DNA from 4 places in the Streptomyces sp. NPDC090119 genome. Region 3 is predicted to be linked to each of the others. Evidence: riboswitches for the same ligand, from Rfam matches in the RefSeq annotation. Region 3 holds a riboswitch; each other region holds the start of a gene.
What was found. A riboswitch is a leader RNA that binds a small molecule or an ion and turns the genes downstream of it on or off. The one in region 3 is predicted to bind cyclic di-AMP.

Region 1 (5,559 bases), on a different contig from region 3:
CGCTACGACAACGTCCCTTACGGCACCGCCTTCGAGAAGCTGACCGCGATGGTCTACCCCGAGGGCCACCCCTACCACCACACCCCGATCGGCTCCATGGCCGACCTGGACGCGGCCACGCTGGAGGACGCCCGCGCGTTCTTCCGCACCTACTACGCGCCCAACAACGCCGTGCTCTCCGTGGTCGGCGACATCGACCCCGAGCAGACGCTGGCCTGGGTCGAGAAGTACTTCGGCTCCATCCCCGGCCACGACGGCAAGGCCGCCCCGCGCGACGGCTCGCTGCCCGAGGTCATCGGGGACGAGCTGCGCGAGGTCGTCGTCGAGGAGGTCCCGGCGCGCGCCCTGATGGCCGCCTACCGGCTCCCGGAGGACGGCACGCGCGCGTCCGACGCGGCCGACCTCGCCCTCACCGTCCTCGGCGGCGGCGAGTCCTCCCGCCTCTACAACCGCCTGGTGCGCCGCGACCGTACGGCCGTCGCCGCCGGGTTCGGGCTGCTCCGGCTGTCCGGCGCGCCCTCGCTCGGCTGGCTGGACGTGAAGACCTCCGGCGACGTCGAGGTGCCGGTCATCGAGGCCGCCATCGACGAGGAGCTGGCCCGCTTCGCCGAGGAGGGCCCGACCCCGGAGGAGATGGAGCGCGCCCAGGCCCAGTTGGAGCGCGAGTGGCTGGACCGGCTCGGCACGGTCGCGGGCCGCGCCGACGAACTGTGCCGGTACGCCGTCCTGTTCGGCGACCCGCAGCTCGCCCTGTCCGCCGTCCAGCGGGTGCTGGAGGTGACCCCGGAGGAGGTCCGCGAGGTCGCCAAGGCCCGCCTGCGCCCGGACAACCGCGCCGTGCTCGTCTACGAGCCGAAGTCCCCGGAGGCGGTCGAGGACACCGACCTGCCCGACGACCCGGAGCACGAGGCCACCGTAGAGGCCGGCAACGACGACGAGGAGACGGCCAAGTGACCGAGCTCGCCCCCATGGAGTTCCACCCCCAGCCGCAGGCCGGAGAGGCCAAGCCGTGGGCGTTCCCGGCGCCCGAGCGCTCCACCCTGGACAACGGCCTGACCGTGCTGCGCTGCCACCGCCCCGGCCAGCAGGTCGTGGCCGTCGAGGTACTGCTCGACGCCCCCCTGGACGCCGAACCGGCCGGTCTCGACGGTGTCGCCACCCTCATGGCGCGCGCCTTCTCCGAGGGCACCGACAAGGACTCCGCCGAGGAGTTCGCCGCCGAACTGGAGCGCGCGGGCGCCACGCTGGACGCGCACGCCGACCACCCCGGCGTCCGGATCAGCCTGGAGGTGCCCGCCTCCCGCCTGGAGAAGGGCCTCACCCTGCTCGCGGACGCCCTGCGCGCCCCCGCCTTCGCGGAGAGCGAGATCGAGCGCCTGGTCCGCAACCGCCTGGACGAGATCCCGCACGAGCTGGCCAGCCCGGCCCGGCGGGCCGCGAAGGAGCTCTCCAAGGAGCTGTTCCCGTCCTCCGCGCGCATGTCCCGGCCGCGCCAGGGCACCGAGGAGACCGTCGAGAAGATCGACGCGGGCGCCGTCCGCGCCTTCTACGACCGCCATGTGCGCCCCGCCACCGCCACCGCGGTGGTCGTCGGCGACCTCGACGGCATCGACCTCGACGCGCTGCTCGCCGACACCCTGGGCGCCTGGACCGGCACCCCCGGCCAGGCCCGCCCGGTGCCGCCGGTGACCGCCGACGACACCGGCCGCGTGGTCATCGTGGACCGGCCCGGCGCCGTGCAGACCCAGCTGCTCATCGGCCGGATCGGCTCCGACCGGCACGACCGCGTGTGGCCCGCCCAGGTGCTCGGCACCTACTGCCTCGGCGGCACCCTCACCTCCCGCCTGGACCGCGTCCTGCGCGAGGAGAAGGGCTACACCTACGGCGTGCGCTCCTTCGGCCAGGTGCTGCGCTCCGCCCCGGACGGCACCGGCGCCTCGATGCTCGCCATCAGCGGTTCCGTGGACACCCCGAACACCGGCCCCGCCCTCGCGGACCTGTGGACGGTGCTGCACACGCTGGCCGCCGAGGGGCTGACGGACGCCGAGCGGGACGTGGCCGTGCAGAACCTCGTCGGCGTGGCCCCGCTGAAGTACGAGACGGCCGCCGCCGTCGCGGGCACCCTCGCGGACCAGGTCGAGCAGCATCTGCCGGACGACTTCCAGGCGGAGCTGTACCGCACGCTCGCCGCCACCGGCACCGTGGAGGCCACGGCCGCCGTGGTGAACGCCTTCCCGGCCGACCGGCTGGTCACGGTCCTGGTCGGCGACGCCGCCCAGATCAAGGAGCCCGTCGAGGCGCTCGGCATCGGCGAGGTGAAGGTGGTCTCGGCCGAGTAGCCGAGAGCACGCGCGTGTGTGGGCCCTGATGACGCATGAGTCGTCGGGGCCCACAACTGTGTTCGGGAGTCGCGTCGAACAGGGGTCACCAAATGTCCGGATTGGGGCGGAGGTTACCCCTCTGGCGTGTGGGATGCGCTACAAAAGTCCGGACCCGTTTGAAGATCCGCTCCTGTCCCCTTTAGCTTCTTCCGGGTTGTTCGTCAGGCAGTGCGCCGCGCCCGCGGCACCGGACAGCCATCGCCGAGTCCCCCCTTGGGGGAGCCGGGGACCCACTCAGTCCCTGGGGTGAATCGGGCGCCCGCGTGTGAGCGAGGGCGGCCGTAGGAGACCTTCCTGCTCCGAACCCGTCAGCTAACCCGGTAGGCGAGAGGGAAGGAAAGGACCACCCACGCTCATGGCGTTCATGTGCGCCTCCGGGAAGCACCGCAAGCCCGGTCGGGTCAAGCGCACCACCGCGGCCGCGGCCGGTGTGGCGGCCCTCACCACCGGTGTCGTCGGCACCCTCGCGGCCTCTCCGGCACTCGCCGCGGACAACTCCGTCGAGAACACCGGCCTCACCCCCGTCATCGCCGTCAGCGACACCCTCGCCGACGAGATCGCCGCGCAGGCCACCGCCCAGCGGGCGGCCGCCGAGCGCAAGGCCGCCGAGGAGGCCGCGGAGCGCGCCGCCGCCGAGCGGGCCCGCGAGGCCAAGGAGCGCGCCGCCCGCGACGCCGCGCGCGAGCGCCTCAACTCCTTCGTCATGCCGATCACCGGCTCCTACGTCTCCACCGCCTACCAGTCCTCCAGCTCCCTGTGGTCGTCCGGTTCGCACACCGGCATCGACTTCCACGCCGCCAGCGGCACCACGGTCCACGCGGCCGGTGCCGGGACCGTGGTCTCCACCGGCTGGGGCGGCGCGTACGGCAACGAGATCGTGATCAAGATGGCCGACGGCATGTACACCCAGTACGGCCACCTGTCGTCCATCGGCGTCAGCGCGGGCCAGCGGGTCGTCCCGGGCCAGCAGATCGCCCTGTCCGGCGCCACCGGCAACGTCACCGGCCCGCATCTGCACTTCGAGGCGCGCACCGGCCCCGACTACGGGTCCGACATCGACCCCGTCGCCTACCTCCGCAAGCACGGCGTGCACGTCTGACCCTCTCCCGTGAAAGCCCCGGCCCACCCGGCCGGGGCTTTTCGCTGCCCGCTTTCCTCCGTGCGCTGTCCAAAAAATAGCCATGGATTCCGGTCCGCCATCGGAAATCCTCGCGCATTGCCATAGAGTCACGGAACAGACGCCGTCACCGGCGTTTCACGGGCATTAAGGCGGAGGTGGGTCATGCGTATTCCGGCGCACTCGGTGTGCACGGCGATCCGGGACGACATCGTCGCCGGGGCCCACGAGCGCGGCGCCCGGCTCACCGAAGAGGTCCTCGCCCGCCGCTACGGCGTCTCCCGCGTCCCCGTCCGCGAGGCGCTGCGCACCCTGGAGGCCGAGGGCTTCGTCGTGACCCGGCGGCACGCGGGCGCCTGCGTGGCCGAGCCCACCGAGCAGGAGGCCGCCGACCTGCTGGAGATGCGGCTGCTGCTGGAGCCGCTCGGCGCCGCGCGGGCCGCCCAGCGGCGCACCGAGGCCCATCTGAAGGTGCTGCGCGGCCTGGTCAGACTGGGTCAGGAGCGGGCGCGGCTCGGCAACAGCGACGACCTGCGCGCGCTGGACGGCTGGTTCCACGAGACGCTCGCCCAGGCGTGCGGCAGCCACGCCCTGACCTCGGCGCTCACCCAGCTCCGCCACAAGATCGCCTGGATGTACGCCGTGGACGGCCCGGCCAGCCCGCCGGAGACCTGGGCGGAGCACGGCGCGATCGTGGACGCGGTGGCGCGCGGCGACGGCGAGCGGGCGCGGGCGGCCATGGCCCTGCACACCGAGCGCGCGACCCTCGCGCACCGGCCGCGCACCGCCGCCGGTGACCGCGCCCGGCACACGCAACACGTTGTAAACACAGGGGGACTCCGGAATTAACACGGGCGCTGTATACAAAGAGGGATATTCGCGTGCCGGGCAATTGTGCTGCCTTTTTCCGGCGTGCCGTCAATTACCGATGGCGCGCTTTTCCGGGTGCCGGAATCGGCCCGTGCGGAAACACAGAAGCCGCGCCGCCCCGAAAGGAGCGACGCGGCTTCCGCCGAAGGTCGGTCAGACCGTCTCGGGCAGCTCGTCCAGGCCCTCGGCGACCAGCTTGGCCAGCCGGTCCAGCGCGATGTCCGCGCCGTCGGCGTCGGAGGCGAGGACGATCTCCTCGCCACCCTGGGCGCCCAGGCCCAGGACGGCCAGCATCGAGCCCGCGTTGACCGGGGTGCCGCCGGACTTGGCGATCGTGACCGGGACGCCTGTGGCCGTGGCGGCTCGGACGAAGATGGAAGCGGGGCGGGCGTGGAGGCCCTCGGCCCAGCCGACGTTGACGCGGCGCTCAGCCATGTGATGCTGCCCTTCAGTCTCTCAGGTTGTCTAGACCAGTTTCCCATACGGGAAACCGTGCCCGGAGCGGCACTTCACCTCTCCGGAGCCTCTCCCTACCGGTCGTCGGACCGCGGCCTCGGCCCGACTTCCGTGTCCCACCCGCCGACTCGCGCCGTCCGTCCGTGCGAGCCGTACGCTGGGGCCCATGCAGACCCCGGCGGACCCGCAGGACCGGCACGAGTACCCCGCCCACTGGGAGGCGGACGTGGTGCTGCGCGACGGCGGTACCGCGCGCATCCGGCCCATCACCGCCGACGACGCCGACCGGCTGGTCAGCTTCTACGAGCAGGTGTCCGACGAGTCGAAGTACTACCGCTTCTTCGCGCCGTACCCCCGGCTCTCCGCCAAGGACGTGCACCGCTTCACGCATCACGACTTCGTGGACCGGGTGGGGCTCGCCGCCACCATCGGCGGCGAGTTCATCGCCACCGTACGCTACGACCGCATCGGCGCCGATGGCATGGCCGCCTCCGCCCCCGCCGACGAGGCGGAGGTCGCCTTCCTGGTGCAGGACGCCCACCAGGGACGGGGGGTCGCCTCCGCGCTGCTGGAGCACATCGCGGCCGTCGCCCGCGAGCGCGGCATCCGGCGCTTCGCCGCCGAGGTGCTGCCCGCCAACACCAAGATGATCAAGGTGTTCACCGACGCCGGGTACATCCAGAAGCGCAGCTTCGAGGACGGGGTCGTCCGGCTGGAGTTCGGGCTCGAACCCAC
Region 2 (5,559 bases), on a different contig from region 3:
CCTTGGGCGGGCGGAAGTCGAAGGTGGAGGCGGGCGGCGCGGCGAAGGAGACCTTGGTGAAGCCCGCGTCGAGGACGGGGGCGCCGCCGCTCTTCGGGGCGAGGGTGAACTTCAGCGGCAGCCCGGTCTTGGCGTCGACGCCGATGGTGACGTCCCGGACGGTGGAACCGGCCTGCTTGGGCTTGATCACCAGCTGGTAGGCGTCGCGGCCGGCGATCCGGGTGGTGCCGTCGACGGTGACCGAGGTGGTGTCGTCGACCGACTTCAGGGCCTCCTTGGCGAAGTCGTCGGGCGTGGCGGACGGCTGGTGGCCGCGCTTGTCGCCCTTCTCGCCGGAGTGCTGGTCGGTGGTGTGGAAGACCTCGTTGCTCGCGCTGTCGTAGCCCCACACGTCCTTGGCGTTGTGGATGAGGCTGTACTCGGCGTCGCGCTCCAGCAGCGAGACCTTCTGCTTCTCGGGGCCGTCGGCGGCCACCCGCAGGGTGTGGGTGCCGGAGGTCAGCTCGGTGAGCTTGGTCCGCGGGTCGGCGGAGGAACCGTCGCCGTCCTGGCCGGAGCCCATGGTGCCCTGGAGGCTGCCGAGGTCGGGCAGGCCGAGGTCGGTGCTGACCTTGACGGTGCCGGACATCCGCTGGACGTCGGACTTGGCGATCTTCTCGACGAGCTGCTGCGCGGTGATCTTCGGCAGGTCCGGGTCGCCGGAGGCGGCGAGCGCCGGGACCAGTCCGATGGTGGCGGCCGCGACACCCACCACCGCGACGGGCACGACGTACCGGGCGGCCTTGCGGCGGCCGGTACGCGGGTCCTCGTCGGGGCCGGTGCCGGTCACGTGGTCGGATTCGTACGGTGCCATGTCTGCCTTACCTCCGTCGTCGGCGGCGGCTGCGCTCTATGGGTTCCACCTGAGCCGCCATTCTCACCCGGATCGGTGAGGAGTGGTGGTTTCCCTGGTTCCCATCACACCAACTCGGCAGTCCTACGGCGTCAGCCCACGGAGCCAACTCGGCGTACACCTGCGGTATGACGTACGCACCGGGCGCCCGCACCGACCCGTAGGGGTCGCACGAGCGCCCATGGAGTGCTAGCCCGCCCGGTGCACCACGGCGTCGCACAGCTCGATCAGCGCCGACTTGGCGGTGCAGTCCTTCAGCGGGGCGAGGGCCGCGCGGGCCTCCTCCGCGTACCGCACCGCGTCACGGCGGGCCTGGTCCAGCGCGGGGTGGGCGCGCAGCGCGGTGAGCGCCTCGGCGAGCCGGGCGTCGTCGGTGAGGTCGGAGTCCAGCAGCTCGCACAGCGCGAGGTCGGCGGGGTCGCCGAGCCGGGCGGCGCGCTCGCGCAGCCGCAGCACGGGCAGCGTCGGGACGCCCTCGCGCAGGTCGGTGCCGGGGGTCTTGCCGGACTCGTCGGAGTCGGAGGCGATGTCCAGCACGTCGTCGGCGAGCTGGAAGGCGACACCGAGGCGCTCGCCGTACTGGGTGAGCACGTCGATGACGCTCTCGTCGGCGCCGGACATCATGGCGCCGAACCGGCAGGACACGGCGACCAAGGAGCCGGTCTTGCCGGAGAGCACGTCGAGGTAGTGCTCGACGGGGTCGCGGCCGTCCTGGGGACCCGCGGTCTCCAGTATCTGGCCGGTGACGAGGCGCTCGAAGGCGAGGGCCTGGACGCGGACGGCCTCGGGGCCGAGATCGGCGAGTATCTGCGTGGCGCGGGCGAAGAGGAAGTCACCGGTGAGCACCGCGACGGAGTTGCCCCAGCGGGTGTTGGCGCTGTCCACGCCGCGCCGCACGGCCGCCTCGTCCATGACGTCGTCGTGGTAGAGCGTGGCCAGGTGGGTCAGCTCGACGACGACGGCGGAGGGCACGATGCGCGGGGCGTGCCGGTCGCCGAACTGGGCGGACAGCAGCACGAGCAGCGGACGGAACCGCTTGCCCCCGGCCCGCACCAGATGCTGGGCGGAGCCGGTGATGAAGGGGACCTCGCTCTTGGTGGCCTCTAGCAGGCCCGCCTCGACAGCCGCCAGTCCGGCCTGGACATCGGCTTCCAGTGCCTGGTCCCGCACGCTCAGCCCGAACGGCCCGACGACGGTCACGAGGTTCTCCTGTCTGCTGGTGTCTGCTGGCGACTTCACGGCTTGTCGATAGGTCGCTGCCATCAGTCAAGTCAGCGTATCCGGTCCTCTTTGGATCACCGATCGCACCCACCGGTCCAGCTCACGAGGTATCGGTTTTCGTCCGTCATGTCCTGGATGGGCGGACAAGAGTCGATATGAGGGGAGTCGGTCGGACGATCCGGCACTCCGAGGTGCATGCCGGTCCAACGAACGGGAGTGCCCCAGAGGTTCCGCTCCCGGGGGACCGACACTCCCTAAAACCCACAGACGGCCCAAATCCACATAATCCCCCATGTCTGATTTTGCGTATTTTGCGATTCCGTGAGTTGGCTCACGCGGGCCACCCCCTCGCACCTACCCCCACGAACCCGCCTCTCACCCCCTTCTTACCGTGCCCGGTACGGAAGTTGGGGATTGGCGACCGCAAAGGATCAAGTGGGCCATTTGGGACAGATCAAGGTCAACTAGTACTTCGGGTGAATCCGGTACTTGTTCCGGACATGTGCGGTCGCATACGTTCCCGCCCTGTCAGGCGAACGCCGAATCCTGCCGCGCCTGACACACCCACTCACGAACTCATTCGTACGGCAGGAGCGGGGGACCCAGGTAAGCCGCCGGACCGGTGCGACCCATGTCGCGCCGGAACGGCTCGGGGTGAAGCCGAAATCGTCCCCGGTGTCCGACGGGCACCGGGGACGACGCGGCCGGGCACCTCCCCGCCCGAACCCGACAGCTCACCTCGCAGGCGACGGAGAGGAACTTCGACATGTCTGCTGTTGCTCAGCCGCGCCGTGCCCGCACCAAGCGCATCGTCCGCACGCTCGCCGTCACCGGTACCGGTGCCGCGATGTTCGCGCTCCCCCTCATCGGCGCCACCAGCGCCTCCGCCGCCCCGGCCGCCAAGCCCGCCGCCGCCTCCGCCGTGTACCCGAACAACCTCGACGGCTGGATCCGCCAGTCCCTGGCGATCATGGCCGAGAAGGGCATCCCGGGCACCTACAACGGCATCCACCGCAACGTGATGCGCGAGTCCTCGGGCAACCCGCTGGCCATCAACAACTGGGACATCAACGCCATCAAGGGCACCCCGTCCAAGGGCCTGCTCCAGGTGATCGACCCCACCTTCGCCACCTACCACGTGGCCGGCACCTCCTTCGACCCGTACAACCCGGTCGCCAACATCACCGCCGCCTGCAACTACGCGTTCCACCGCTACGGCTCGATCGACAACGTCAACGGCCCGTACTAGAAGGACCGGCCGCACGGCCTTCGCACCGCGCCCCCGTCGCACGCCTCGCGCGTACGGCGGGGGCCTCGGCGTCAGGGGGCGTAGAGCCGCTCCAGGACGACGGCCACCCCGTCGTCCTCGTTGGAGAGGGTGACCTCGTCGGCCACCGCCTTCAGCTCCGGGTGGGCGCCCGCCATGGCGACGCCGTGCGCCGCCCACTGGAACATCGGGATGTCGTTCGGCATGTCACCGAAGGCCACCGTGTCCCGGCGGGCGAGGCCCAGGTGCTCGGCGGCCAGCGCGAGACCGGTCGCCTTGGTGATCCCGCACGGCTGCAGCTCGACCGTGCCGGGGCCCGACATGGTGACCGTGGCCAGCGAGCCGACGACCGCGCGGGCCGTGGCCGCCAGTTCGTCGTCGGACAGGCCGGGGTGGCGCAGCAGCACCTTGCTGATCGGCGCGCGCCACAGCTCCGCGCGCCGCTCCACCCGTACGGCGGGCAGGGTCGGGTGCGGCATCCGGTAGCCGGGCTCGATCAGGGTGAGCCCGTCCACGCCGTCCTGGTCGACGGCCGCGTGCACCTGGCCCACCTCCGCCTCGATCTTGCCGAGCGCGGTCTCGGCCAGCTCCCGGTCGAGCTGGACCGACCACAGCAGGGTGCCGGTGGCGTCGTCGTAGACCTGGGCGCCCTGCGCGCACACCGCGAGCCCCGCACCGCCGAGCGCGGCCAGCAGGGGGCGTACGCGGGGCGCGGGACGGCCCGTGACCACCAGGTGCCGGGCACCGGCGCGGGCCGCCCCCGCGAGCGCGGCGAGCGACCTGGCGGAGACCGTGTCGTCGCCGCGCAGCAGCGTCCCGTCCAGGTCGGTGGCGATGAGCGCGGGACGGGAGAGCGGGGCGGGAAGGAGGGGTGCGGCCATGATCAGAGAATACGGACCGCGGGTCCCCCCGACTCACCCCGCGCGCACCGGAGTTGACGTCCCGCTCAGCTCCGCGCGCCGTGTGCCGCCGCCAGGTGCTTCGCCAGTCGCGGGGAGGCGAATTCCGTACCGCACACGAAGCGCATCACCGGCCCGTACGACGCCGCCGCGGGCAGTCCGGTGAAGTACAGGCCGGGCAGCGAGGAGACGTAGCCGGGGCCGAGGCGCGGGGCGCCCCGGGTGGCCGCGAGGCCGGTGCGCAGGCCGGGGCCGAGGAAGTCCAGCGCGCCCAGGTCGACCCGATAGCCGGTGGCCGCGATGACGTGGTCGGCGGTGAGCCGGTCGGTGCGCCCGCCGTGGGTACGCACGGTCAGCACCGGCGCGCCGTCCACCGCCTCGGCGGACACCACCCGCGCCACCTCCGTCACCCGCACCCGGCCCTCGAAGCGGTCCCGCAGCCACCAGGCGCCGAGCGGACCGAGCACCCGGCGGACCAGCAGGTGCCGGGTGGCCTCGGGCAGGTAGCGGTAGGGGTCGGCGTGGTAGCTGAGCGCCCACAGCGACCAGGCGCGGCCGAACGGCGACTCGGGCCGGAACCGGGGCTGCTTCCAGGGCGGCGCGCCGAAGGCGACCTTCCCCCGGCCGCGCGAGACGACCCGGACGCGCGCGCCCGCCTCGGCGGCCAGGGCGGCGGTCTCCAGCGCGGACTGTCCGGCGCCGACCACGATCAGCTCCTTGCCCGCGAACCGGCCGAGGTCGTGGTGCTGGGAGCTGTGCGAGACCAGCGCGGGCCCGCCCAGCGCCGCCCCGGCCAGCTCGGCGGGCAGGTGGGCGAAGCCGGTGAGACCGGTGGCGACCACCACGGCACGGGCGGCGAACTGCTCCCCCGAGTCGAGCTTCAGCTCGAACCCGCCGGGCCGCCCCCGCTCCACCGACACCACCCGGACCTGCTCCAGGTCCGGCACCAGCCGCTGCCGGAACCACTCCCCGTAGGCGATGAAGGTCTCCGCCGGGACGATGTCCTCGTCGGTGACCAGGCGCCGGACGCCCGCCGCGTCGCAGTAGTCGGCGAGGGTGTGGCCGGGCTGCGGGCAGTCGAAGTTCGAGGCGGCCGGGGTGGATTTCAGCAGCATCCCCTCCGGCATGTGCGCGCGCCAGCTGACCATGGGGTCACCGAAGACGCGTACGGGGATGCCGCGCGCCCGCAGATGGGCGGCGGTGGACAGGCCGTACGGCCCGGCCCCGATGACTGCAACCGGTCGGATCACGAAGTCCCTCCCAGGACGCGGTGCGCCACG
Region 3 (5,559 bases):
GGGCTGGTCGAAGTGGGTGTAGTAGAGGTCGATGTGGTCGGTGCCCAGGCGGCGCAGGGAGGCGTCGGCGGCGGCCTTGATGTTGGCGGCGCCCAGACCCTGGTAGTCGGGGTGCTGACTGACCTTGGTGGCGATGACGACCTGGTCGCGGTTGCCGCGGGCCTTGGTCCACTCGCCGATGAGGGTCTCGGACTCGCCGCCCTTGTTGCCCTCGGCCCAGGACGAGTAGGAGTCGGCGGTGTCGATGAAGTTGCCGCCCGCGGCGCGGTAGGCGTCGAGGACGGCGAAGGACGTGTCCCGGTCGGCGGTCCAGCCGAAGACGTTGCCGCCGAGGGCGAGCGGGAAGACCTCGAGGGTGGAGGAACCGAGCTTGCGCGGAGAAGCAGTCATGTCTCTCCTCAACGATCACTCGGGCCCCGTCCATTCCGGGTCGGGGTCACTCGCTCGGGGGAGTGCCGCTCAGGGAGTGAGCCCCTTGCCGCGCAGCCAGGCGCCGGGGTCGATGCCGGTCGGCTGGCCGTCGGGGTGGACCTCCAGGTGGAGGTGCGGCCCGGTGACGTTGCCGGTGGCGCCGACGCGGCCGATGACCTCGCCGGTGGAGACCTTCTGCCCGGCGCTGACGCTGATCGAGGACTGGTGGCAGAACCAGAGCTCGGTGCCGTCGTCCAGGGTGAGGATCGTGCGGTAGCCGTACGCCCCGGCCCAGCCGGCCTCGGTGATGGTGCCGCCGTGGATCGCCTTGATCAGCGTGCCGGTGGGCGCGGCGAAGTCGAGCCCGGTGTGGTACCCGGAGGACCACATCGAACCGGCCTGCCCGAAGGTCGAGGTGATCGTGTACGAGGAGGTCGGCAGGGTGTACTGCTTGGCCAGCGTGGCCAGTCGGGCCGCCTCGGCCTTCTTCTCCGCGTCGGCCTCGGCCTTCTTCTTGGCCTCGGCGGCCTTCACGGAGGCTTCCTTCGCGGCCTTGGCGGCGGCCTCGGCGGCCTGCTGGTCGGCCTTGGCGACGGCGGCCGCGGTGGCCCGGCTGTCGGCCTTGCTCTGCTGCCGCTCGGCCTGCGCCATGATCCGGCTGCGCAGCGCCTCGCCCGCGTCGGCGGTGGAGTCGTCGGTGGCGGTGGCCGTGGCGGTGGCGACACCGGCGAGGGAGGCGGCGGGCGCCTCCGCGTGGTGCCCGTCGATCAGGGAGCCCACGGAGGGCAGGTCGGGCATGGCGATGGACACGGGCGGCTTGCCGGTGTTGGCGCTCGCCATGCCACCCGCGCCGACGGCGGCGATGACGCCGACGCCGAGGACGGTGGAGCTGCGGGCGAGTCCGCCGCCGCGCTGCTTGGCCACCCGGTGACGGCCGCGTACCGCTGGCAGGGACTCCTCGGTGGGGTTCCACTCCTCCCACGCGCCGTCCTCGGCACGGGGGGCGCCATAGGCGAAGGGCTCACTCGCGTCCGGCGCGAACGGGGCTTGTGGGGCAGGCCGGTTGGACGCCACGCGGGCGCACTCCTTTCCCTCCTCCGTCTACCGGGTTAGCTGACGGGTTCGGAGCAGGAAGGTCTCCTACGCGCGTAAACCCGACGTGCTCCGAGGGTGGTGCACGGCGGATCGGGGCGCGATTCACCCCATGATGGTGGGTCCCCGGTTCCCTTGCGGGATTCGACGTGTGCGCACGGCGCCGTCTCTGCTGACGGCTGTAACGACCGCACTGCGTTATCGAACGTTAATAGACACGCACACTGGATTCCAAGCCCGTTCAGCTTGATCGTTTGACGATCTGGCGGGGTGCGTATCGGTCAGGAACGGCCCGAACAGGGCGAGTTGACCACGCTTCAGGAGTCACAGGAGTTTTGCTGGTGACTCACGAACACCAGCCGTCCCGGAAAACACTCAGGGCCGGAATCCGTTTACTGGATTCCGGCCCTGAGTCTTCAGTAGCGGGGACAGGATTTGAACCTGCGACCTCTGGGTTATGAGCCCAGCGAGCTACCGAGCTGCTCCACCCCGCGTCGTTGTGTCTCAAGCATACGTCATCCGCGGGGTCCGATGCACACACGCTGCCGTGACGTGGGCCTCAGAGCACGAGGTGAGCGTTCGGCGACTGTGCGAGAGCGGCGTACTCGGGCACGGTCACCACCTCCACGCCCCCGGCGCCGAGCACTCCGGCGCCGTCGGCCGCGGTGACGAAGGTGTCCGGCTCGCGCCAGGCGGTGACCACCCGGCGTACCCCGGCCGCGAGGATCAGCCCGGCGCACGGTACGGGCCGGGAGGCGCGGTGGGCGCAGGGCTCCAGGCTGCTGTAGACGGTGGCGCCGGGCAGCCGTGGGTCGGCGGGGTCCAGCTTGGCGAGGGCCGCCTCCTCGGCGTGGACCACCGGGTCGCCGCCCTCACGGGAGTGTCCGCGCGCCAGCTCGGTGCCGTCCGCCGCGACGACCACCGCGCCGACGCTGAAGGCCGTGGCCGACGGCGGGCAGAGCGCGGCCAGCTCGCAGGCGGTGCGCAGCCAGTGCCGGTCGGCGGCGGTGTCCAGCGGGCCGGTGCCGGGGGCGGTGGGCTCGTAGCGCATCAGGACGACGTCCTCGATCCGGCGGCTGTCGGTCAGCCGCAGTCGGCCGCCCTGGTAGGCGCCGGGGCCGAAGAGGCGGGGGGCGGCCGGGTCGCCGACGAAGAGCGGGGCGAGGACCAGCTGGAGTTCGTCGGCCAGGCCCTGCTGGAGGAGCTGGGTGTGCACGGTGCCGCCGCCCTCGACCATCAGCCGCCGTACGCCGCGCACGTCGTGCAGATGCGCCAGCAGCGCCCGCCAGTCGAGGCCGGGGCCGAGCGGCACGACGTCGGCGGTGTCCCCGAGGAGGCCCGCGGCGCGCTTCGCCCCCTCGTCCGTCGTGTAGACGGCCTTCTCCCCGCCGGTGTGCCAGAAGTTGGCGGCCGGGTCGAGGTCGCCGGAGCCGGTCACGGTCACCTTCAGCGGGTACTCCGCCTTCCCCCCGGCCACGCGCGCGACCCGCCGCTCGGGCGAGTTGACCAGGAGGCGGGGGTTGTCGGCCCGGATCGTCCCGGCCCCCACGAGGATCGCGTCCACCGACGCCCGCACCTCGTCCACCCGGTCGAAATCGGCGGGGCTGGACAGCAGCAGCCGCTCGGGGCCGGTGTCGTCCAGGTACCCGTCGAGCGAGACGGCGGCGGACAGCAGGACATGGGGGTAGGGCATCGACGCGCTCTCTCCGGACTCTTGGCTCTGCGGGCGTGCGCCCCTTTGTACTCCGTACCGGTGTACACCCTGCCCAGGCCGGTTGAGTACGGCTACTCATCCCCGGGCGCGCGGCCCGGCCGCACTGTGGAGGTCACCGAACAGAAGGAGACCTCGATGCCGCACGCCGTCCGCCCCCGCCGCCTCTTCACCCTCGCCACCGGCAACTGGCTCTCGCGGGGCTATCTCGCGGTGCTCGCCGCCTCCGCCGTGGCCATGTTCGCCTTCCCCGAGGGCCAGTTCGGACTGGACCCGATGACGCTCACCGCGCCGCTCTCCTTCCTGGGCATGGCGTTCCCCTTCGGTCCCGGCACCGAGGGCGGCCTGGTGGTGGAGGTGCTGGCCACCGGGTTCTGGGTCGGGCTGCTCCTGCTGGGCGCCCTCGGGAACGCGGCCGCCCTCGGCGCCCTCGCCTCCAGATCCGCCGGCGCGCCCGACCGGCGGCGGGTACGGACCCTGCTGGCGCCCGCCGTGGACAACTGGCTCGCGCGCGGGTACCTCGCCGTGGTCGCGGCGGCGATCGGCTTCTTCCTCTACGCCGTGTGCCTGTCGCCCGACCCCGGTTTCGCCGGGATCTGGCCGCTCATGACCACGGCACCGCTCAGCATCGTCGCCATCACGGTGTCGGGGCCCATGGAGAGCGGCTGGCCGAGCCTGGTGGTCTTCACCGCCGGTACCGCCCTGGCCGGTCTCGGCAACGCCGTGCTGCTCGGCCGGCTGGCGCGCGCCCTGCGGCGCTGAAACCCACGGAATGGTTTGGACCAAGGAAAAAACTGTATAAGCCACGGGATGGCATGACCGCTTCAGATACGGTGCCTCTTTGGTCATCTTCTTCACCAAATCCCCCTGGGGAGGGGGGAGTGGTGAAGTATCCGGCGACCAGTCACCGCAGGGAAAGGCATCCGAACCGGTATGAGAGCACGTTGGTGGGGGACGGGCGCGGTCGTCGCGGCGGCCGTGTGCGGGACGCTGGTCGTCCAGGGGGTGAGCGGCGGGAACTCCGGGCACGACCAGAAGAACGCCGCCGCCCCGATACGGGACCGGGTGCGGTCGGCCGCGCTGGACGTCCGGGGGGACGGGACGGCCGCCACGCTCGCCCGGCGGGACGCCGAGCCGTTCAGCATGCTGGGGGTCAGCTGGGAGAAGCCCTCCGCCAAGCTGGTCGGCAAGGTGGAGGTGCGGTCGCGGGCCGTGAAGTCCGGTAAGTGGTCCGACTGGCTGCTGCTGGACAGCGACCGGGGCGCGGGCGAGCAGAACGCCTCGCGGGGCGGCACCGAGCCCGCGTGGGTCGGGCTATCCGACGGCGTCGAGGCGCGGATCAACGGCAGGACCACGTCGAAGCTGCCCGCCGGGCTCCGCCTCGACATGGTCACCTCGGGCGGGAAGAGCACCGGCGCCGACGCCGAGCCCGCCGCCTACGCCGTGGACGACCCCGACGACACCGCGGACTCGGCCGAGACCGATCCCCCGGCCGAGTCGCCGGAGCCGCCCGAGGCCACCACCACCGAGCCCGCGCCGCCGGAGTCGCCTGAGTCGCCTGAGTCGCCTGAGTCGCCTGAGGAGACCAGCGCCGGGCCCTCGGCGTCCGAGTCGTCCCCGGAGGAGACCTCGGAGCCGCCGGCCGAGTCGCCCTCGGCGTCCGAGAGCACCGGGTCCACCGATTCGGCGTCCCCCTCGGACTCCGCCTCGCCCTCCCCCTCGGTCACCGTCCCCACCGCACCGCCCTCCACGGTTCCCCGGCCGCCGATCACCCCCCGCTCGGGGTGGCACGCGGACGAGACCATCAGCCCGGAGGCGCCGACGTACATCGACGGGAAGATCAAGGCGGTGGTGGTCCACCACACCGCCTCGACCAACGACTACACCTGCGCCGAGGCGCCGTCGATCATCAACCAGGTCTACACGTACGACGTGACGGGGCTGGGCTGGAAGGACCTCGGCTACAACTTCGTCGTCGACAAGTGCGGGACGATCTACGAGGGCCGCAAGGGCGGGGTGGACCTGCCGGTCGTGGGCGCGCACGCGTACGGCTTCAACTCGCAGACCACCGGCATCGCCGTCCTCGGTACCTACATGGACGCCCCGCCCCCGATGGCGGCGATGGCCTCGGTCGCGCGCCTCGCCGCGTGGAAGCTGGGCCAGTACGGGGTCCAGCCGGACGCGACCGTCAAGCTCACCACCGCGCTCAGCGGGCAGAACCTGAAGGGCCGGACCTGGGAGCCGGGCGAGGAACTGACCCTCCCCGCGATCCACGGCCACCGCGACGGCTACAACACCCTGTGCCCCGGTGACGCGTTCTACGACGCGCTCGGCACCGTCCGCAC
Region 4 (5,559 bases), on a different contig from region 3:
ACCCCGCGCACGAACTCGTCCCGGTTCTCCGCGTCGCGCGAGGCGGAGGTGGCGACGAACCGCACCTTGGTCGCGCCGAGTTCGCGGATGACCTGGGCGTACTCGCGGCACGCGGCGAAGGTGCGCTCCAGCGCCTCGGGGGCTAGGCGGCCGGTGCGGTCCACGCCCTGGCCGAGCCGGACGATCGTCATCCGGCGGTCCAGGTCGGTCAGTTCACCGGTCTCCGGGTCCGCGTCGGCGACCAGCAGGCGGATCGAGTTGGTGCCGCAGTCCACGGCGGCGACACGGGTCATCGCTGCTCCTCCGCGCCGGAACCGGCCTCCGCCGCGCAGGCGCCGGGCACCACACAGGGACCCTTCGCCCACCACTCGGGCAGCATCGCGATGGCCTCGTCGCCCAGCGGGTTCACGCCCGGACCGGCGGCCAGCGAGTGGGCGACCAGGACGTGCAGGCACTTCACCCGGTCGGGCATGCCGCCCGCACTGGGGAAGCCCGCCAGCACCTCGATCTCGTCGCGGCGCCGGATGTAGTCCTCGTGCGCGGCCCGGTAGGCGGCGGCCAGCTCCGGGTCGGTCTGCAGCCGATCGGTCATCTCCTTCATGACGCCGTTGGCCTCGAGCGTGCCGATGGCCGAGTTGGCCCGCGGGCACGTCAGGTAGTACGTCGTCGGGAAGGGCGTGCCGTCGGGCAGCCGGGGCGCCGTCTCCACGACGTCCGGCTGACCGCACGGGCAACGGTGGGCGATGGCCCGCAGGCCGCGCGGCGGGCGGCCGAGTTGCAGCTCGAAGGCGGCGATGTCCGCCTCGGTGGGCTCGGTACGCGGAGTGTGGGGCGGGGGCGTTTCCATGACTGCTTCCGTAAGTGGCTTGGATCGGTCACCGGCGGGTGCCGGTCACTGGTCGGAGGCGTCGGACTTGTCGACGCCGTCCCAGACGTTCGCGTACCAGGGCCGGTGGGCGGCGCCCCGGTCGGTGCGGGACTGCTTGGCGGCGCCCGGGTCGATGACGACGAACCCGGTCTCACCGGGCATCACATAGTGCAGCCTGCGCCGGATCTGCTGCTCGGCGTAGGCGTCGTCCTGCCAGCGGGCCTTGACGTCCCTGAGCTGCTCGACCCGGGCGCGGGCCTGCTCCTGGCGGTTCTTCAGGTCCGCGACCTCGGCGCGCTGGGACACGTACTGCCGCATCGGGTAGGCGAGCGCCACGATCATCGAGCACAGCACCAGGGCGAGCAGGGCGGCCCGGCCGGTGAGGCGCGAGGGGCGGCGGGCCTGCCGCTTGGTCTGGGACCGGTAGACGCGGGCCGCCGTCTGCTCACCGAGCAGCCGCAGCCTGGTCGTGGTGGAGAAACGGTCCCGGTCCCTCGCGGCCATCTGGCCCTCCGCCTCCGCTGTGCGTCTTGTGCTGTGCTTCTTGCGCTGTGTTTCTCGCGCTGGGGGTTCCTGCTGTGTGCTGACGCGCGTACGTCCCCGGACACGGTACGGGACCGGGTCCGGGGACGTACGTACGACGGGCGGGGTCGGCTGCGCGCCGACCCGCGCCTGGAGGTCAGCCCTTGCTGTGCCTACTGGTTCGCGGAGCGGAACCGCGGGAAGGCGCTGCGGCCCGCGTAGACCGCGGCGTCGTCGAGGATCTCCTCGATGCGCAGCAGCTGGTTGTACTTGGCGACGCGCTCGGAGCGGGCCGGGGCGCCGGTCTTGATCTGGCCGCAGTTGGTGGCGACGGCCAGGTCGGCGATGGTGACGTCCTCGGTCTCGCCGGAGCGGTGGGACATCATGCACTTGTAGCCGTTGCGCTGGGCCATCTCGACGGCGTCCAGGGTCTCGGTCAGCGAGCCGATCTGGTTGACCTTGACCAGCAGGGCGTTGGCGATGCCCTCCTCGATGCCGCGGGCGAGGCGCTCGGGGTTGGTGACGAACAGGTCGTCGCCGACGATCTGCACCTTGTCGCCGATGCGGTCGGTGAGGACCTTCCAGCCGGCCCAGTCGTCCTCGAACAGCGGGTCCTCGATGGAGACCAGCGGGTAGGCCGCGACCAGCTCCTCGTAGTACTCCGTCATCTCGGCGGCGGAGCGCTCCTTGCCCTCGAAGAGGTACGTGCCGTCCTTGTAGAACTCGGAGGCGGCGACGTCGAGCGCGAGGGCGATCTGCTCGCCGGGGGTGTAACCGGCTTCCTTGATGGCCTCGATGATGAGGTCGAGGGCCTCACGGTTGGAGCCGAGGTTCGGGGCGAAGCCGCCCTCGTCGCCGAGGCCGGTGGCGAGGCCCTTGTTCTTCAGGACCTTCTTGAGGGTGTGGTAGACCTCGGCGCCCCAGCGGACGGCCTCGGAGAAGGACTCCGCGCCGATCGGCGCGATCATGAACTCCTGGATGTCCACGTTGGAGTCGGCGTGCGAGCCGCCGTTCAGGATGTTCATCATCGGCACCGGGAGCAGGTGCGCGTTGGGGCCGCCCAGGTAGCGGAACAGCGGCAGGTCGCTGGCCTCGGAGGCGGCGTGGGCGACGGCGAGGGAGACGCCGAGGATGGCGTTGGCGCCGAGCGAGCCCTTGTTGTCGGTGGCGTCCAGGTCGAACATGGCCTGGTCGATCAGGCGCTGCTCGGTGGCGTCGTAGCCGACCAGCTCCGGGCCGATCTGCTCGATGACGGCGAGGACGGCCTTCTCGACACCCTTGCCCTGGTAGCGGTTCGGGTCACCGTCACGCAGCTCGATGGCCTCGAAGGCACCGGTGGAGGCGCCGGACGGGACGGCGGCACGACCCGTGCTGCCGTCGTCGAGGCCGACCTCGACCTCGACCGTGGGGTTGCCTCGGGAGTCCAGGATTTCCCGAGCTACGACGACGTCGATGGACGGCACGAGCATCTCCTTCGTGGATGTGACGCGATGAGTGCGGGGCGCGCCGGATGGCATGCCTTGCGTCTAGAGCCTAACCGTCCCAGGGGTGCCGGCCATCGACCGACCGCCTCGCGGACGGGGTGGTGCAGGGAGACGGTACCCATTGTTCACGCCCGGAACAAAGGGTTCTGGGCAACAGGCGGGCCGGGGGCGGAACGCGCACCGCCCCGGCGCGCGGGGGAAGCACGCCGGGGCGGGGGTCCGTGGAAGGACCGGAAGCTCAGGGGCCGATCGGGCTGGGGGCCGGCCCCGTGAGCGGGTCGCGGTTACTTCAGGTGCAGCATCTGGCCGGGGAAGATGAAGTCGGCCTTCTCGACGATGTCCTTGTTCAGGTCGTACAGCTTCTTCCAGCCGCCGTCGACCTTGTGCTTCGTGGCGATGGAGCTGAGCGTGTCGCCCTTGACCACCTTGTACTCGCCATCGCCCTTCTTGACCTTGTCACCGGTCGGGGTGGTGACGGTCTTGCTCGCGTCCGGGCGCTCGGTGGAGCGGGACGCGGCCTGGTCGTCGGAGGTGCGGTCGGAGGTGTCGGCCGCGGCCTTGTCCTCCGTCTTGGTGTCCGTGGAGGGCGCCGGGGCCGCCGAGCCGCTGTACGGCGTGCTGGACAGGCCCGTGCCGCAGACCGGCCAGGCGCCCTTGCCCTGGGCGGAGAGCACCTTCTCGGCGACGGTGATCTGCTGTTCCTTGCTCGCCTTGTCGGCGGTGGCGGCGTACTGCGTACCGCCGTACGCGGCCCACGTGGAGGCGGAGAACTGCAGACCGCCGTAGTACCCGTTGCCGGTGTTGATGGACCAGTTGCCGCCCGACTCGCACTGGGCGACGGCGTCCCACTCGGAGCCGGTGGCGGCGGACGCGCTGCCCGAAGCCATCACCGGGCCCGCGACGGCCGCACCGGCGACACCGGCGAGCGCGAGGACACGGACGGTCTTGGACGGGCGACGGTGCTTGCCCTTGCTGGAGAACAGCATGGATCGATCCCCTCACCGACGCCTGCGAGGTGAGCTGTCGGGTTCGGGCCGGTTGAGTTGCCCGGCCACCCCTCCCTGGTACTTCCGGAAGGCGTGGCTCCACCCCAAGCCCGTCCCGGCGTCAATCACCGGTTCGGGCACCTACCTTGGGTCCCCCGCTCCTGCCTACGGCGCTTGACGCGACGATTGTCCCCGACGGCCGCTGGCAGGATTCGGCGTTGCGGCCACGGGTGCTCGTGGTGACGAGCGATCACGACCGTAGACACGCCTCGCGGCGAATTTCAAAAACGATCAGGTCTTCTGAGAGTCATCCCACACTTTCGCCAAATAGGACATATAAGAGGATAGCGGGGCGTCAAATGCCGCCATGCGCTGCCTGTTCGCCCTATTCGCCCGGCACCTTGAGGGTCTGGCCCGGATCGACATGGTTCGGGTCGGAGCCGATGGCCTGCTTGTTCGCGGCGTACAGGGCCTCCCAGCCGCCCGGCACATCAAGGGAGTCGGCGATGGAGCCGAGCGTGTCACCGTCGCGGACGGTGTAGCCGCTCGGGGAGGTGGTGGCGTGGCGGCCCGTGACCGCCGCGTGCTGACCTTCCGTCACGCTCTCGTCGGCGGTGTCGCCCCGGTGACGGCCGCCGCCGAGGTCGCCGGTGTCGACGAGGCTCCAGGAGCCGCCGGTCTCCCACGAGTCGTCCGACTCCTTGGCGGCAGGGGCACTGGAGGCCGAACCGCCGCCCTGGTAGCCGCCGTCGGAGGCGGCGGGCGCGGAGCCGCCGGAGCGGGAGGTGTCGGTGTCCTTGCCGGAGTGACCGGAACCGGCCGTCTCGTCGGCGCTCGCGGACGGCTTGCCGGTCTCCTTGGCGGAGGAGTCGGAGGAGCCGGAGGAATCAGAGGAGTCGGACGACGGGGACGAATCACCCAGTCCGGACGAATCCGAACCATCGGACGAAGCGCCCGCGTCGGGAGCCTCGCTCGACTGACCGGCACCGCTGTCCGAGCCGCCCTGGTCCGCGGACGGGGACTCGCTGACGCCCGTGTCGACGTCCACCGAGGCGGAGTCGGAGGTCAGTCCGGCGAGCAGGGCGCAGGTGGCCCAGTGGGTGGTGCCCTGATCGGCGAGGATCTTCTCGGCGACCGAGATCTGCTGCGAACGGCTGGCCTGGTCGGCGCTGGCCGCGTACTGCGTGCCGCCGTACTTGTCCCAGTCGTCCTGGGACATCTGGAGACCGCCGTAGTAGCCGTTGCCGGTGTCGGCGCTCCAGGAGCCGCCGCTCTCGCACTCGGCGACCTTGTCCCAGGTGGTGCCGTCGGCCGCGTTCGCGCTCGCCGCCCCGAGGAGCGGGATGGCGATGGCGGACGTGGTCACGCCGGCCGCGACGAGGAGCGCCGGAGCCTGGCGGGGTCGACGGTGCCTACCGTTCCCGGAGAGCATGCGGTTGCCTTTCGTGCGACAGCGGTACGGCGTGGCAACTGATGCTCGGCGCCACACTGATGGGTGAACGTAGCGTCAGACGTTCACTTGTCACAAGTTCATGCCGCACAGATCACGTGAAGATCACATAGTTGAACGTCCGTCATGTGTGCTTTCACGACTGGGACCAACCGGTGTGAACTCCACCGGCAGCGTGCGCAGTCCACGCATGATCAGGCCGCCGCGCCAACGGAGTTCGGCCGGATCGGCCGCCAGCCGCAGATCGGG

Region 1: another riboswitch for cyclic di-AMP. It lies ahead of ACIPPM_RS00480 (M23 family metallopeptidase); the one in region 3 lies ahead of ACIPPM_RS24530 (M23 family metallopeptidase).
Region 2: another riboswitch for cyclic di-AMP. It lies ahead of ACIPPM_RS17260 (transglycosylase SLT domain-containing protein); the one in region 3 lies ahead of ACIPPM_RS24530 (M23 family metallopeptidase).
Region 4: another riboswitch for cyclic di-AMP. It lies ahead of ACIPPM_RS26750 (transglycosylase family protein); the one in region 3 lies ahead of ACIPPM_RS24530 (M23 family metallopeptidase).

The regions. Positions count from the first base shown of each region.
Region 1 covers NZ_JBIVDK010000001.1:113,392-118,950, forward strand. The annotation lists gene ACIPPM_RS00470 (M16 family metallopeptidase) at 1-954, shown strand, start outside; gene ACIPPM_RS00475 (M16 family metallopeptidase) at 951-2,339, shown strand; cyclic di-AMP (ydaO/yuaA leader) riboswitch at 2,571-2,723, shown strand; gene ACIPPM_RS00480 (M23 family metallopeptidase) at 2,737-3,480, shown strand; gene ACIPPM_RS00485 (GntR family transcriptional regulator) at 3,664-4,347, shown strand; gene ACIPPM_RS00490 (HPr family phosphocarrier protein) at 4,522-4,803, opposite strand; gene ACIPPM_RS00495 (GNAT family N-acetyltransferase) at 4,991-5,559, shown strand, end outside.
Region 2 covers NZ_JBIVDK010000003.1:961,599-967,157, forward strand. The annotation lists gene ACIPPM_RS17250 (outer membrane lipoprotein carrier protein LolA) at 1-853, opposite strand, end outside; gene ACIPPM_RS17255 (polyprenyl synthetase family protein) at 1,082-2,092, opposite strand; cyclic di-AMP (ydaO/yuaA leader) riboswitch at 2,641-2,876, shown strand; gene ACIPPM_RS17260 (transglycosylase SLT domain-containing protein) at 2,880-3,362, shown strand; gene ACIPPM_RS17265 (HAD family hydrolase) at 3,434-4,261, opposite strand; gene ACIPPM_RS17270 (NAD(P)-binding domain-containing protein) at 4,327-5,529, opposite strand.
Region 3 covers NZ_JBIVDK010000005.1:647,959-653,517, reverse strand. The annotation lists gene ACIPPM_RS24535 (aldo/keto reductase) at 1-390, opposite strand, end outside; gene ACIPPM_RS24530 (M23 family metallopeptidase) at 460-1,485, opposite strand; cyclic di-AMP (ydaO/yuaA leader) riboswitch at 1,495-1,663, opposite strand; tRNA gene ACIPPM_RS24525 (tRNA-Met) at 1,924-1,997, opposite strand; gene ACIPPM_RS24520 (dihydrofolate reductase family protein) at 2,063-3,196, opposite strand; gene ACIPPM_RS24515 (SCO4225 family membrane protein) at 3,353-3,976, shown strand; gene ACIPPM_RS24510 (N-acetylmuramoyl-L-alanine amidase) at 4,148-5,559, shown strand, end outside.
Region 4 covers NZ_JBIVDK010000006.1:455,496-461,054, reverse strand. The annotation lists gene ACIPPM_RS26770 (exopolyphosphatase) at 1-293, opposite strand, end outside; gene ACIPPM_RS26765 (DUF501 domain-containing protein) at 290-847, opposite strand; gene ACIPPM_RS26760 (septum formation initiator family protein) at 893-1,372, opposite strand; gene eno (phosphopyruvate hydratase) at 1,564-2,853, opposite strand; gene ACIPPM_RS26750 (transglycosylase family protein) at 3,159-3,860, opposite strand; cyclic di-AMP (ydaO/yuaA leader) riboswitch at 3,865-4,043, opposite strand; gene ACIPPM_RS26745 (transglycosylase family protein) at 4,246-5,292, opposite strand; gene ACIPPM_RS26740 (cytochrome P450) at 5,416-5,559, opposite strand, start outside.